2 regions of the Actinoplanes sp. NPDC049599 genome follow, and region 2 is predicted to be linked to the other one. Evidence: riboswitches for the same ligand, from Rfam matches in the RefSeq annotation. Region 2 holds a riboswitch; the other holds the start of a gene.
The links. Region 2 has a riboswitch for thiamine pyrophosphate ahead of thiE (thiamine phosphate synthase). Riboswitches for the same ligand answer to the same signal wherever they lie in the genome.
Positions count from the first base shown of each region.

Region 1: linked by a shared signal. The riboswitch ahead of ACIBQZ_RS26895 (ECF transporter S component) and the one ahead of thiE (thiamine phosphate synthase) in region 2 are both predicted to bind thiamine pyrophosphate.

Region 1 covers NZ_JBITLX010000017.1:51,696-58,624, forward strand. Annotated here, with positions in the region: gene ACIBQZ_RS26875 (Fur family transcriptional regulator) at 1-119, shown strand, start outside; gene ACIBQZ_RS26880 (hypothetical protein) at 150-755, shown strand; gene ACIBQZ_RS26885 (DUF6328 family protein) at 733-1,278, opposite strand; gene ACIBQZ_RS26890 (alpha/beta fold hydrolase) at 1,326-2,141, opposite strand; TPP riboswitch at 2,201-2,305, shown strand; gene ACIBQZ_RS26895 (ECF transporter S component) at 2,379-2,951, shown strand; gene ACIBQZ_RS26900 (ABC transporter ATP-binding protein) at 2,954-4,351, shown strand; gene ACIBQZ_RS26905 (energy-coupling factor transporter transmembrane component T family protein) at 4,348-5,151, shown strand; gene ACIBQZ_RS26910 (BTAD domain-containing putative transcriptional regulator) at 5,169-6,929, opposite strand, start outside.
Region 2 covers NZ_JBITLX010000001.1:621,442-628,370, reverse strand. Annotated here, with positions in the region: gene ACIBQZ_RS03055 (thiamine phosphate synthase) at 1-526, opposite strand, end outside; gene ACIBQZ_RS03050 (thiazole synthase) at 520-1,260, opposite strand; gene thiS (sulfur carrier protein ThiS) at 1,262-1,459, opposite strand; gene thiO (glycine oxidase ThiO) at 1,456-2,553, opposite strand; gene thiE (thiamine phosphate synthase) at 2,550-3,164, opposite strand; TPP riboswitch at 3,188-3,299, opposite strand; gene ACIBQZ_RS03030 (DinB family protein) at 3,480-3,983, shown strand; gene ACIBQZ_RS03025 (hypothetical protein) at 4,242-4,427, opposite strand; gene ACIBQZ_RS03020 (IS4 family transposase) at 4,456-5,703, opposite strand; gene ACIBQZ_RS03015 (ABC-F family ATP-binding cassette domain-containing protein) at 5,902-6,929, opposite strand, start outside.

The sequences.
Region 1 (6,929 bases), on a different contig from region 2:
AGGGGCCGGCCGTGGAGACCTGGGCCGAGAAGGTCGCCGGCCGGCACGGCTTCGTGGACGTCTCGCACACCATGGAGATCTTCGGAACCTGCCCGGAGTGCGCGGCCAAGCGTTCCTAGGCCGGCCGTGGGACGCTGTGGCGCGTGAAGATGTACGCCGATCGGCTGCCCACCGCCGTCCGCCAGCTGCTCACCGATCTCCTGGTGGTGTTCTGGGTCTACGCCTGGATCCGGGCCGGGTTCTGGGTCAACGACATGGTCGAGAAGCTGGGCGTGCCCGGCCAGAAACTGCAGGAGGCCGGCACCGGTATCGCCGGCAACCTGGGTGACATCGGCGGCAAGGTGGGCCGGGTGCCGCTGGTCGGCGACGAGCTGACCGCGCCGTTCAACAGCGCCGCCGATGCCGCCAACTCGCTGGCCGACGCCGGCCGGCAGCAGCAGGAGGTCGTCGGCAACCTGGCGCTGGCCATGGCCCTGCTGATCGTCGCGGTGCCGCTGACGCTGGTGCTGTTCGGCTGGCTGCCGCTGCGGCTGCGCTGGATGCGCCGGGCCGCGGTGGCCGTCAAGGTCCGCAACGAGCCGGCCGGCCAGGACCTGCTGGCGTTGCGGGCCCTGGCCACCCGGCCGCTGAACGAGCTGGCGAAGCTGGGTCCGGACATCGCCCAGTCCTGGCGCAACGGCGACGCCGCGGCGGTGCAGGCGCTGGCCGCCCTGGAGCTGCGGGACCTCGGGCTCAAGCCCGCGAGGTCTCGTTAGGCTCGGCCGCCTGCGCGGCGAACTCCTCGTCGTCGTCCTCGTCGTCCTCGTCGACCCAGTTCCGGCGCGCCCACGGCACGGCGGCCCAGAAGGTCAGGAAGAACCCGGCGGCGATGCCGGTCAGCACCAGGGCCACCCAGATGTTGGTCAGGTAGTCGGTGATCAGCAGCACGCTGCTGACCATCGCGATCAGCATGAACGCCAGGCCGCCGGTGGCCATCTTGTGCGCGTAGCGGACCAGCTCCGGCTTGCGGCCCTGGCGGAACAACGCACGGTGGAACGCCACCGGCGAGATGATCATCGCGGTGGCCGCGGCCGCGGCCAGCAGGGCGACGATGTACGTGTCCTTCTGGAAGTCCGTCGTCTTCGGGAAGCCGTTGCTGAACGGCAGGGTCAGCAGGAACGCGAAGAGGATCTGCACGCCCGTCTGCGCCACCCGCAGTTCCTGCAGCAGGTCCGCGAAATTCCGGTCCCACCGCTGCTTCTCCGACTCGTGCTTGTTCCGTCGCTGCTCGGCGGCCATCGAACCTCCTTCTCGGTGGCCGCAGGGTTTCCCATCGGTGAACGGCGTCAAACGCCGATGCGGGCCAGCGCCACGTCGGCCAGTGCCCGCGGCGCCTCCTCGGGCACCCAGTGGCCGATCCCGCGCAGTGTCACGAACCGGTAGTCGGCGGTCACCCAGGTGGCGGTGGCCAGCGCCGCCGGCTTGCCGACGACCGGGTCGCCGTCGCTCCACACGTACGTGGTCGGCACGGTGATCTTGCCGACACCGGCGAGCTGACCGCGGGAGAGCGCCCGGTACCAGTTCAGCGCGGCGGTGAGCCGGCCGGGCTCGCGCATCGCCGTGGCGTACTGGGCGGCCCGGGCGCCGATCGGGCGCATCATCCGGCGCAGCGCGGTGCCGTCGGCGCCGAGCAGCAGCCGCTCGGCGGCCCGGGACCGGAACACCCCCATGTAGGCGAACCGCAGCTTCTGCGACGGCTGGTTGTGCAGGGCGACGCCGAGCCCGCGCGGGTGCGGCACCGAGACGGCGGTGAGCGTGCGCACCCGGTCGGGGTGCTCGGCGGCCAGCAACCAGCCCACCTGCGCGCCCCAGTCGTGCCCGATGACGTGCGCCTTCTCGACGCCGAGCGCGTCCAGCACGGCCACGGCGTCGGCGGTCGGCTCCGCCAGCCGGTAGTCGGCGACCGCGCCGGGCCGGGCGCCGGGTGAGTAGCCACGCTGGTCCAGGGCGTACGTCCGCAGGCCGGCGGCGTGCAGCCGGGGCAGGATCAGGTCGAACTCCCGATGGTCCTGCGGGAAGCCGTGCAGCAAAAGCACCGGGGCGCCGTCGTCCGGGCCGCCGGCGTACACGTCGAAGGTGAACCCTCTGGCCTGGATCTGCATGTGACGCCTCCTACGCTGTCCCGTACAGCCGTACGGGTGTTAAGTTCATCGAAACACATGCAATCCGACAGGGGAGCGCGCAGCGCTGAGAGTGCGGGTGACACCGCAGACCCTCGAACCTGATCTGGGTAATGCCAGCGCAGGGAGCTCGGTCTTTCTCCAGCCGCGCCGTGTCCGGGAGACGTCCCCGGCCGCGGTGCAGCGTCTCCTCCCGGTACGAGCTGGGAGGCACCACTCATGAACCACCGCTGGCGCACCATAGACATCGTCATCGCCTCGATCATCGCGGTCGCTTTCGGCGTCATCTTCTGGGCCTGGGGCCTGCTCTGGAACGGCCCGGCGGACGCCATCCCGCTGCCCGGCCGGGCCATCCTGTACGGCGTCTGGCTGGTGCCGGCCGTGCTCGGCGCCCTGGTCATCCGCAAGCCCGGCGCCGCCTTCTACACGCTGACGCTGGCCGCGCTGGTGTCGGTGGCGCTGGGCACGAGCTGGGGCTGGACCCTGGTGCTGCAGGGCCCGCTGGAGGCGGCCGCGGCCGAGCTGGTCTTCGCCGTGTTCGCGTACAAGGTGTGGAACCTGCCGGTCGCCCTGGCGGCGGCCGCCGCGGCCGGCTTCGCCGCGTCCGTCTACGACGCCTTCGTCTGGTACGGCGGGACGTCCTGGGCCACCCTGCGGCTGCCCTACATCGCGATCACCGTGGTCAGCTCCGTGCTGGTGGCGGGCCTGGGCAGCATCCTGCTGGTCCGGGCGCTGGCACAGACCGGCGTACTGGACCGGTTCGCCTCCGGCCGCGAACGCGCCGCCGTCTAATTATGGGCTCAGTGGTCCTGCGGGGGTTCGGGTGGCGGCATGCCGGGCGCAAGGCGTGGGCGGTGCGCGGGGTCGACCTGCGCATCGCGCACGGCGAACGGGTGCTGCTGCTCGGGCCCTCCGGGGCCGGCAAGTCCACCCTGCTCGCCGCGCTCGCCGGCCTGCTGCCCGACGACTCGGGTGAGGCCGAGGGCACGGTCGAGATCGACGGGCTCGACCCGCGCAAGGCCCGCGAGCGGGTCGGCATCGTGTTCCAGGACCCGCAGACCCAGCTGGTCATGGCGCGCAGCGGCGACGACGTGGCGTTCGGGCTGGAGAACCGCGGCGTGCCGGCCGCCGAGATCTGGCCCCGGGTCGACGAGGCGCTGCACCGGGTCGGCTTCGGCTACGGCCGGGACCGGCCCACCGGCGCGCTGTCCGGCGGGGAGCAACAGCGGCTGGCGCTGGCCGGCACCCTCGCGCTGCGGCCCGGCCTGCTGCTGCTCGACGAGCCGACCGCGAACCTGGACCCGGCCGGCGCCGCGCTGATCCGGTCGGCCATCGCCCGGGCGCTCGACCAGGACACCACGCTGATCGTCGTGGAGCACCGGGTCGCGGAAGCGCTCCCGCTGGTCGACCGGGTGGTGGTGCTGGAGCCGGGCGGCGGGGTGCGCGCGGACGGCCCGCCGGGCACGGTCTTCGGCGCGCACGGCGACCGCCTGGCGGCGGAGGGGGTCTGGGTGCCGGGTCACCCGGTCGCCCCCCGCAAGGCCGTCACCGGTCCCGGTGCTCCCCTGGTACGCGCGGAAGCCGTCACCCTGCGGCACCGTCTCCCGGCCGCCACGCTGACCGCCCGGGCCGGCGAGGTGCTGGCCGTCACCGGTCCCAACGGCGCCGGCAAGTCCACTCTCGCGTTGCTGCTCGGCGGGCTGCTCAAGCCCACCTCGGGCACGGTCGACGCGGGACCGGGCGGGCCGCCGTACCGGTGGCGGGCGGTTGAGCTGACCACCCGGATCGGCTCGGTCTTCCAGGACCCGGAGCACCAGTTCGTCACCCACCGGGTCGCCGACGAGCTGGCCCTCGGCCCGCGCCGGATCGGCCGCACCGAGGCCGAGGTGAGCGGGATCGTCGACGAGCTGCTCCAGCGGCTGCGGCTGGACAAGCTGGCCGGCGCGAACCCGCACACCCTCTCCGGCGGCGAGGCGCGGCGGCTGAGCGTCGCCACCGCCCTGGCCACCGCGCCCCGGCTGCTGGTGCTCGACGAGCCCACCTTCGGCCAGGACCGGCGCACCTGGATCGAGCTGGTCGACCTGCTGGCCCGGCTCCGCGACGACGGCCACGGCATCGTCGCGGTCACCCACGACGAGGACTTCGTGGCGGCCCTCGCCGACTCGATCCACCGGCTGGAACGGGCCGCATGACGCTGACCCTGCCGACCTTCGAGGCCAGCACGGCACCGCTCGCGCGGCGCAACCCGGTCGCCAAGCTCGCCGCCGCGGTGCTGTTCAGCGGCCCGCTGATCGCGACCCTGGACCCGCTGACCCCGACCATCGCCCTGGCGGTCGAGCTGGCGGTGCTGCCGCTCTTCGGCGTCCGGTACGGCACCCTGTTCCGGCGCGCCTGGCCGCTGGTGCTGGCCGCCGCCGGCATCGTGATCACGCTGGTGCTGTTCGCCGCCGAGCGCACCGGCGCGACGCTGGCGACGCTGGGGCCGTTCGCGGTGACGACCGGGGTGCTGGTCACCGCGCTGGGCATGGTGCTGCGGGTCTTCGCGATCGCGCTGCCGGGCATCATCGTGTTCGCCACCACCGACCCCACCGACCTGGCCGACGCCCTGGTGCAGAACGTCCGGGCCCCGGCCCGGTTCGCGATCGGCGCGCTGGCCGCGTTCCGGCTGGTGCCGCTGCTCGGTCAGGAGTGGCAGATGCTCAGCCTGGCCCGCCGGGCCCGCGGCATCGACGCCGGCCACAGCCCGGCGGCCCGGCTGCGGCTGTTCGTGTCGACCGCGTTCGCCCTGCTGGTCGGGGCGATCCGGCGGGGCACCCGGCTGGCGGTGGCGATGGACGCGCGCGGCTTCGACTCGGGCCTGCCCCGCACCTACGCACGCCGGCAGGTGTTCGGCCGGGCCGACGCCGCCCTGATGGCCGGCGCGGCGTTGCTGTCGGCCGCGGCGCTGACCACCAGCGTCCTGCTCGGACTGTTCCGGCCGATCATCGGCTGACCAGCCAGGCGACGCTGTCAGTGTCGGCTGACGTCGTCATCGACCGGCGGGCTTCCCGCCATGGCTGCGAGTACGGCCTCCTCGCCCCGGGTATCGCCCTTCTCCCGGCACGCCCTCAGCGCCGTCAGGCTGGTCACTCGCCAGTCCTCGGTATACCCCCGGACGGCATAGAAGGGGCGTGCTGTGACGGCGAGACGCCAGCAGCACTCGGTCAGTCCGAGATCAGCAGTGTGCTCTACCGCGGCGCGTAGGTTAACCCGTTCCGATTCGAGCCAGTCGAGCGGAGGTCGGTCGAGACCCGCGGATGGATCCGGCGGCACGGGCGGATCGAGGTCGTGGCGACCGATGCCGAGCTCCGCTCGGGAAGCGAGGGTCAGCATCGACGCATACACCCTTCGCTGTACGGCGAGGCGGTCCTCGCGTGCCGGGTACCGGATCTCTGCCCGGCGAAGGGCGAACTCACGGGTCAGGTCATGCAGCGTGTACCGCGAGTCCAACCGCGCCGGTTCGACGAGGTGCGCGGCTGCCAGCGTCGCAAGCGTGTCCGCGGCGTCCGCGGCGTCCGCGCCGAGCACCGCTGCGGCTGTCCAGACCCCGAAGACAGGCAACGAGAGCAGTCCGAGTCCGAGGAGTAGCGACTGCGACGACTCGTCAAGCCGATCGAAGCTGGCTCCGATGGCGCGTTCCACGCTGTGGTCGCCGTAGACCAGCCCTGGCAGCACGGCACCGGCGAGCCGATCCGCAAGCAGCGTCCCCGTCTGACCCCGATCCCGGCCGCGGAGCGCGCCCGCCACTTTCAGCGCCAGTGGCAACCCCGCGCAGAGCTCGACTATCCGCGCGGTAGCTTCCGGCTCGCCGCTTATGTCCACCCCGGCCATCTTGGTCACGAGCCGATACACCTCCGTGGCCGACCTGCGGTCCAGGGGGTCGAGAGCCGGTAGGTGACGGGCGGAATCCAGGCCGGGGAGACGCCTGCGGCTGATGATCAGCACCCCACACTCGGGGGCGCCCGGAATGAGGTCACGGACCTGCGCCTCGTCGAGCACGTCGTCGAAGACGAAAAGGAGACGCCGTTCCGCGGCCAGGGAGCGCAACAACGCAGCCCGCTCGCCCCGCGATCCCGGCACCTCGGGCACCTGCAACGCCCGTAGCAGCTGTGCCAGCGAGTCCGACGGATTGACCGGCTGGAGGGAGGTTCCGAGAAGATCCAGGTACAACTGGCCATCGGGGTAGTGGTCGGCGACCCGGTGAGCCACATGGACGGCCAATGCGGTCTTGCCGATCCCGCCGGGGCCGGACAGCACCAACGATGTCTTCCGATCCGGCACCTGCGTCAGAAGCCACTGCGCCTCCGCGATGATGTCTGCACGGCCCACCAGATCGCCCGGGTCCGGCGGCAGCTGTCGGGGAGTGAGGGCCTGTATGGTGCGGCGGCCCGCGGCCGACGTCAGGACCACCCGGACGTGCTGGGTGACCGCGGCTTCATTACCGCTCCCGATCGCGTACGCGAGCCGACGCAGGGCCGGATCGGGTCGAGCGGCGGTCGACCGTTCCACCGCGGCGGCATGGCCCTCGTACATCTCCACCGCTTCGACGGAGCGCCCGGTAAGGTGCAGTGCGATCATGCCAAGCTCGCACAGCCGCTGGTCATCCGGGTAGTCCAGCGCGATGGCGAGGAGTTCGTCGAGGACCTGCTCGGTCCTGCCGGCGGAGAGGTCCAACTCGGCCAGCCGCGCCGCGGCGCGCTTGCGCCGCTGCTCGAGGATCGCGATGTACTG
Region 2 (6,929 bases):
CCTCAGGATCGACGGCCCGCATCACCGCGCCCAGCACCGCGATCCCGGCCGCCCCCGCGGCGGCGCACGCCGCGGCCCGTTGCGGCGAATGGACCCCGCCGAGCGCCAGCCACGACACCCCGCCGGCCAGCGTGGCCGCCCGCGCCGGTCCCAGCGGCGGCCCGTAGCCGGGCTTGGTCGGCGTCGGATAGATCGGCGACAACGTCACATAGTCCTCGGTGGTCAGTCGCGGCACGCCGTGGCAGGAACGGCCGACCAGCCCGACCTCCGCCGGCACCGGATCGGTGGCCGACAGGTGCACCGCGTCGCCACCGAGCGGGTCCGGGCCGGCGACCACCAGTCGTCCCGGCGGCACCACGGCGCGCAGAGTCTCGGCGAGGGCGCGCCTTTGGCCGTACCCCAGGTCTTTCTCACGCAGGATCACCCAGCCGGCGCCGCCGCGGACCGCGGCCGCGACCACCTCGGCGAGCGGCCGCGCCGCGAGCCGGCGATCGGTGAGCACGACAACACCGGACGGGATCACCACGCCGGCCGCCCTTCGTCCGATGTGGACGCCAGTGCGTGATAGCGCCGCGGTATCCGGCCGGCGCCGAAGGCCAGGCGCCCCGCCTGCACGGCGTGCCGCATCGCCTCAGCCATCCGCGCGGGATCGGCCGCCCGGGTGACGGCGCTGGCGACCAGCACCGCGTCGCAGCCCAGCTCCATCGCCAGCGCGGCGTCCGAGGCGGTGCCGATCCCGGCATCGAGGATCACCGGTACGTCCACACTGTCGCGGATCAGCCGGATGTGATGCGGGTTGGAGACCCCCAGTCCGGAGCCGATCGGCGCACCGGCGGGCATGACCGCCGCACACCCGGCATCGGCCAGCCGCCGCGCGAGAATCGGGTCGTCGCTGGTGTACGGCAGCACCCGGAACCCGTCCGCCACCAGCGTCTCGGCCGCCCGCAGCAGCTCAACCCCGTCCGGCAGCAGGGTCCGCTCGTCCCCGATGACCTCAAGCTTCACCAGGTCCGTCTCGAACGCGTCACGCGCCAGGTGCGCCGCCTTCACCGCATCGGCGGCGGTGTAACACCCGGCCGTGTTGGGCAGGATGCGCATGCCGAGCCGGTCGAGCATCGGCAGCAGCCCGGGCCCGGCCGCGTCGACCCGGCGCAGCGCGACGGTGACCAGCTCGGTGCCCGAGGCGACGATGGCCGCCTCCAGCGCGGCGAGACTCTCCGCGCCGCCGGTGCCCAGAATCAGCCGGGACTCGCCGAACATGTCAGCCACCCTGCGCCGCCGTGAGCACCTCGACGCGGTCGCCGTCCCGCAACCGCGCGACGGGCCACGAGGAACGCGGCACCACCTCACCGTTGACGGCGACCGCGACCCCACGCCGGGCGGTGGTCAGCTGATCGACCAGCGCCTCGACACTGACCACATCAACCTCCCGCGCGGCGCCGTTGACGGTGACCCTCATCCGAACCTCCCCGGTGCGAACGCTTCCAGCAGTGGCGCCGACTTCCCGGTCGCCACCAGCTCGGCGATCAGATCGGCGGTGACCGGGGCGAGCAGCACCCCGTTGCGGTGATGCCCGGCGGCGACGAGCACGCCACCACCGACCGCGCCGAGCACCGGCGCGTTGTCCGGCGTGGCGGGCCGATGCCGCACCACGGTCTCGACCAGCTCGCACTCCCCCAGCTCCGGCACCAGATCGGTGGCCGCCCGCAGCAGCTCGAGCACCTGCCCGGCGGACACAGTGGAATCCGCCCGCTCCTCCTGGGTGGCACCGACAACCACCTCACCGTCGGCCCGCGGCACGAGATAGACGTGCCGCCCGTCGGCCCAGCCGTTGACCACATGCCGCAGCAGCCCGGGCGCACCCCGCAACCGCAACACCAGCCCTTTCACGGGCCGCACCGGCAGACCGGTCAACGCGGCAGTCCCGGCACCAGCAGCGATGACCACGGCCCGGCCCGGCCGCGCGGCCACCAGCTCAGCCAACCGAGTGCCACCTCCCGCGCTCGGATCAGACCCGGCGGAATCCGCCTCGATGCGTCCCCGCAGCACCGCCGGCCCCAGGGCCGCGCGCAACGCCGCCACCACGCGCCGCGGATCAACCTGGCAGTCGTCCGGCGCATGCGCGCCACCCCGCACCCGCGGCGACAACCCCGGCTCCCGCTCCCGCAACGCGCTCGGCAGCAGCGGGTCCACCCCCAAACCCAACTCCCGGCGGTACGCCCAGAGCCGCCGCGCCTCGGCCAGGTCGTCGCCGGTGAGCGCGACACTCAACGTCCCCACCGAGTCGTAGCCCACCCCGATCCCGGTCTCGCGTTCCAGCTCCGCGGCGAACTCCGGCCACCGCGCGGCGGAGTCGACCAGCAGACCGGTCAGCGCTTCCTGGCCGAACCCCGCCTCACCGGCCGGCGCCAGCATCCCGGCGGCGGCGTACCAGGCCCCGTCGTCGCCCCCACCGTCGTGGACGGTCACCGCCAGACCTCGCTGCCGGCACCGCCAGGCGATCGACAGCCCGATGATGCCGCCACCGACGACCACGACCTCGGTGGCGCTCATGCCAGCACCCGCAGCAGATCCGCCGTCGCCCGCCCCGGGTCGCCGGCGGCCGCGACCGCGCCGACCACCGCCACCGCGGCCGCCCCGGCGTCGATCAGCGAGCGGGCATTGCCGGCGGTCACCCCGCCGATGGCGACGACCGGCGTGTCCGGCACGGCCGCCGCAACCGCGCCCACCGCCGCCGGCCCCAACGGCCCCGGCAACCCGGTCTTGGTGGTGGTCTCGAACGCCGGCCCGACCCCGAGGTACGAGGCTCCGGCCCGGCGGGCCGCCCGTGCCGCGGCGCTGTCCCGGCAGGTGGCGCCGAGCACTCCGGCCGGACCGAGGATCTTGCGGGCCACCGCGACGGGCAGGTCGTCCGCCCCCACGTGCCCGCCGTCGGCGCCCACTGCCAGCGCCACGTGCAGCCGGTCGTTGACCAGGCACAACACCCCGTGCGGACGGCACAGCTCCAGGACGGCGCCGGCCAGCTCGTACGCGTCCCGGTCGCTGACGTCGTCCTCGACCCGGACCTGGACCGCCAGCCGGTGGCACCCGCCCAGCCGCTCGGCGACGCCGATCGCGGCGGCCACGACCGTCAGCGGCCGCCGCCCGGGCCGGGCGTCCGTGATGACGTGAAGGTGCGGAAATGCAGGGCCCACAACACACTCCTCCCTGCGCCGGCATTACCCGGATCAGGTTCGACGGTCGAGGGCCGCGACAGCCCCCCTCTCAGCCCGGTGCACCGGACTCCCGTGGGGTTGGTTCCGAGCAGACCGTAACCCGCCTCCCGCCGTCCGTAAACCCCCGCGCTCCTCCACTGTGGGTGGTCGCGTGCTCGCGCAGCGCCCGCACGCTGCGGTAACGGTCGCGCCGGAAATCGGCAGTGACGGCCCCCACCGGAAACCGCTGTCGCCGGCCGCGACCGGCTCGGCATGATGACGGACGTGACCGCCGACCCGAGACACGAACCGCCGCAGGTGGCCGACGAGCGCGCCACGCTGACCGGCTTCCTGCAACGCCAGCGCGACACCCTGGCGCTCAAGTGCGCGGGCCTCACCCCGGCCCAGCTGCGCGAGCGCGCGATCGACCCGTCCGGCCTCAGCCTGCTCGGCCTGGTGCGGCACCTCACGCTGGTCGAGCGGAGCTGGTTCCGTGCGGTCGTCAACGGCGAGGACTGCAAGCCGCTCTGGGACCGTCCCGACTTCGGCGAGCTCGAGTTCGACCCCGACGGAGCGGAGCCCGGCGAGGCCTTCGCGGCCTGGCGGGCGGAGTGCGCCCACTCCCGGGCCGTCGTGGCCGCCGCCGAGTCCCTCGACGCGCTCGGCTACCACAACGCAGACCCGTTCTCACTGCGCTACGTGCTCACCCACATGATCGAGGAATACGCCCGCCACAACGGCCACGCCGACCTGATCCGCGAACGCCTCGACGGCACCACCGGCGAATAAACCGCCGACCGCAACCGGCGCGGTCTATTCGCTTGCCCCACCACAAACCCTGGCCTGCCCGACAGAATCCCCCGCCGTCACCACAAGCGCGGCAGCCAGACCACTCCCGCAAGGGGATCACCCAGCCCAACCTGCAACCAGGGCGCGCGCAACCAATCCCTCAGCCGCAGCAGTCTCCAATGCAAGGCGGGGGCCGGGGGCAATGCCACTTAGCCTAAGTTGATCATGTTTTTGGGCTGGGGTTTCGTGGTGGGGGTGTCACGCGGCGAGGGCCAGTGGTAGAGCGTTGGCGAGTCTGATGGTCGCGGGACGCTCGTGGCGGGTGCCGTGGTCGGTGCGGCGTTTGACGCGGTAGGAGTTGTGCCGGGCGCGTTTGACCACGCGCGGGTAGGACCGGTTGCGGCGGACCGGGTTGAGATGACGCTTCGCGGTGATACCAGCCATGATCTTGGCGAGGATCGCGGTCTGCCGGTCAGGGGGGAAATGCCGCCGAGTCGGTGACTCGGCGGCGGATGATCCGGGCGGTCCGCAGGAACTTGACCCGGTCGGGGTCGATGTCCGCGGCGGTCGCGGCCCGGCAGATCAGGGCGCTGATCGCGTAGTGGGTCAGCAAGTAGCCGTAGATCTCCTGGCGGACCAGATCCGGGCTTTTCGAGCGCAGCACCCGCCCCGGCCCCCGCAGATGGGTCTTCAACTGGTCGTTTCCGGTTTCGTGTTCCCACCGATCATGGTAGGTCTGGGCCAGGACCTGCGACGGCGCGGCGGCCACGTCGCCGATCGTGGTGATCAGGGCGATCAGTTCGTCTTTACCGTCACCGGTGCGGTCGGGCACGGTGTACTCGACCACCCGGACTCCGACCGCCCGGTCGGGATCCAGTTCCTGCCCGGCGCGGGCCGCCGCGACGAGGGCGTCGCGGGCCTTGCCCCGGATCTTCGGGTTGATCAGCACGCTGATGTACGAGCCGTCCGGTAATGCTTCGACCAGCGGCAGCCGCAGGTCCGCTTTCACCCGCCACAACAGTTGCGCCCCCGTCGCGGCGGCGGCGTTCCACGCGGTGAACGAATAGAAACCGCGGTCAGCCAGCAACAACCAGTCGGAGTCCAGCCGCGGATACAGGGTCGCGGCGAGGCTCTGCTCCGCCTGCCGCTGAGAACCGATCACCGCCGCGACCACCGCGTGTGACGCGCACTCGGCGACGGTGACCATCCGGGCCTTCGGCAACGCCGACGGATTATCGGCCGAGCCTGTGTACCCGAACGCGGCCACGTTGTCCGGGGTGTCCGGCGCGTCCCACTCGATCCCGTCGATACTCATCAACCGCCACGGCCCCAGGAACGCGCCCCGGGTCAACTCCTCGGCGACCGGCACCGCGACCTGGTCGAACACCTCGACCATCGGCTCCGGGCCCAGCCGCTGACGCGCCGAGGTGATCCCACCCGAGGTCGGCGCCGCCCACTCCGAATCCCAGCACCCCCACCTCTCAAGGGTTTCAGTCAACCGGACCGCGACCTCTTCGTAGTCGTCGTCGGCGAACAACGCCAACGCCATCGCGAAATAGACCATGACGTGCGGCGGGAGTTTCCCATCCGAGCGGCGAGCCGCCTTACCGGTGACCTCGACCGCCTCATCGACCACCTCACGCGGCACCGAGGACGCCAACACCCCCAGCGAGATCCAGTCCGGCAACCGTCCACCCACGACCTGCGTATCCGCAACCACCCGCAGACCGTAACGCCCGCACCGGCGGACCTAGCCGCCGCGACACCACACGGCCGACAAACCCCAGCCCACCACCATGATCAACTTAGGCTAAGCGGCATTGGGGCCGGGGGTGACCACGCACGGCATAAAAACGATCCACCAGCAGTGCGTGGTCACCCCCGGCCCCCGCCGTCCAAGCGCAACCAAAGAGGGAAACTAACGAACATCCCAAACAGGAGAAGGAGTCTCCACAACCTCACCGTCGCCCTGGAACAGCACAAAGCGGTCGAAGCCCCGAGTGAACCAGCGGTCGTGAGTCACCGCGATCACCGTGCCCTCAAAAGCCTGCAAACCCTCTTCCAAAGCCTCGGCAGATGCCAGATCAAGGTTGTCGGTCGGCTCGTCAAGCAGCAGCACAGTGGCCCCGGAAAGCTCCAGCAACAGCACGAGGAACCGAGCCTGCTGCCCACCGGAAAGCGTGCCGAAGACCTGATCACCCTGCCCCGCCAGCTCGTACCGATTGAGCGCCTTCATCGCCCCGGCCCGGTCCATCCCGGACCGATGGTCGTCCCCCCGCCAGAGAATCTCCACGAGCGTCCGTTTCAGTAGCTCCGGCCGGTCGTGCGTCTGCGAGAAATGACCCGGCCGCACCCGGGCGCCGAGCCGGGCGACCCCGTTGTGCGCGACGTGCGCCAGCGGCGCCCCGTCAACCGGCTTGTTGTCCACATCGGGCGCGGTGCCGCCGGCCGCGAGCAGCCGCAGGAAGTGCGACTTGCCCGTGCCGTTGGCGCCCAGCACCGCGACCCGGTCGCCGTACCAGATCTCCAGGTCGAACGGGAAGGTCAGGTTCTCCAGCTCCAGCCCGGTGCACATCACCGCGCGTTTTCCGGTACGCCCGCCGCGCAGGTTCATCCGCAGCGACTGCTCCTTGGGCGGCAGCGGCGGCGGCCCGGCCTCCTCGAACTTGCGCAGCCGCGTCTGCGCCGCCTGATACCGCGACGCCAGCCCGTCGTTGTACGCCGCCTTGTTCTTCAGCGTGAAGACGAGCTCCTTGAGCTTCTCGTGCTCCTCGTCCCAGCGCCGGCGCAGCTCCAGCAGCCGCTCGTGGCGGTTGGAGCGGGCCTCGTGCCAGGACGCGAACCCGCCGGGATGCGTCCACGCGCTCCCGCCCTCGACGGCCACCACCCGGTTTGCCGTCTGGGCCAGCAGCTCGCGATCGTGCGAGACGTAGAGCACCGATTTTG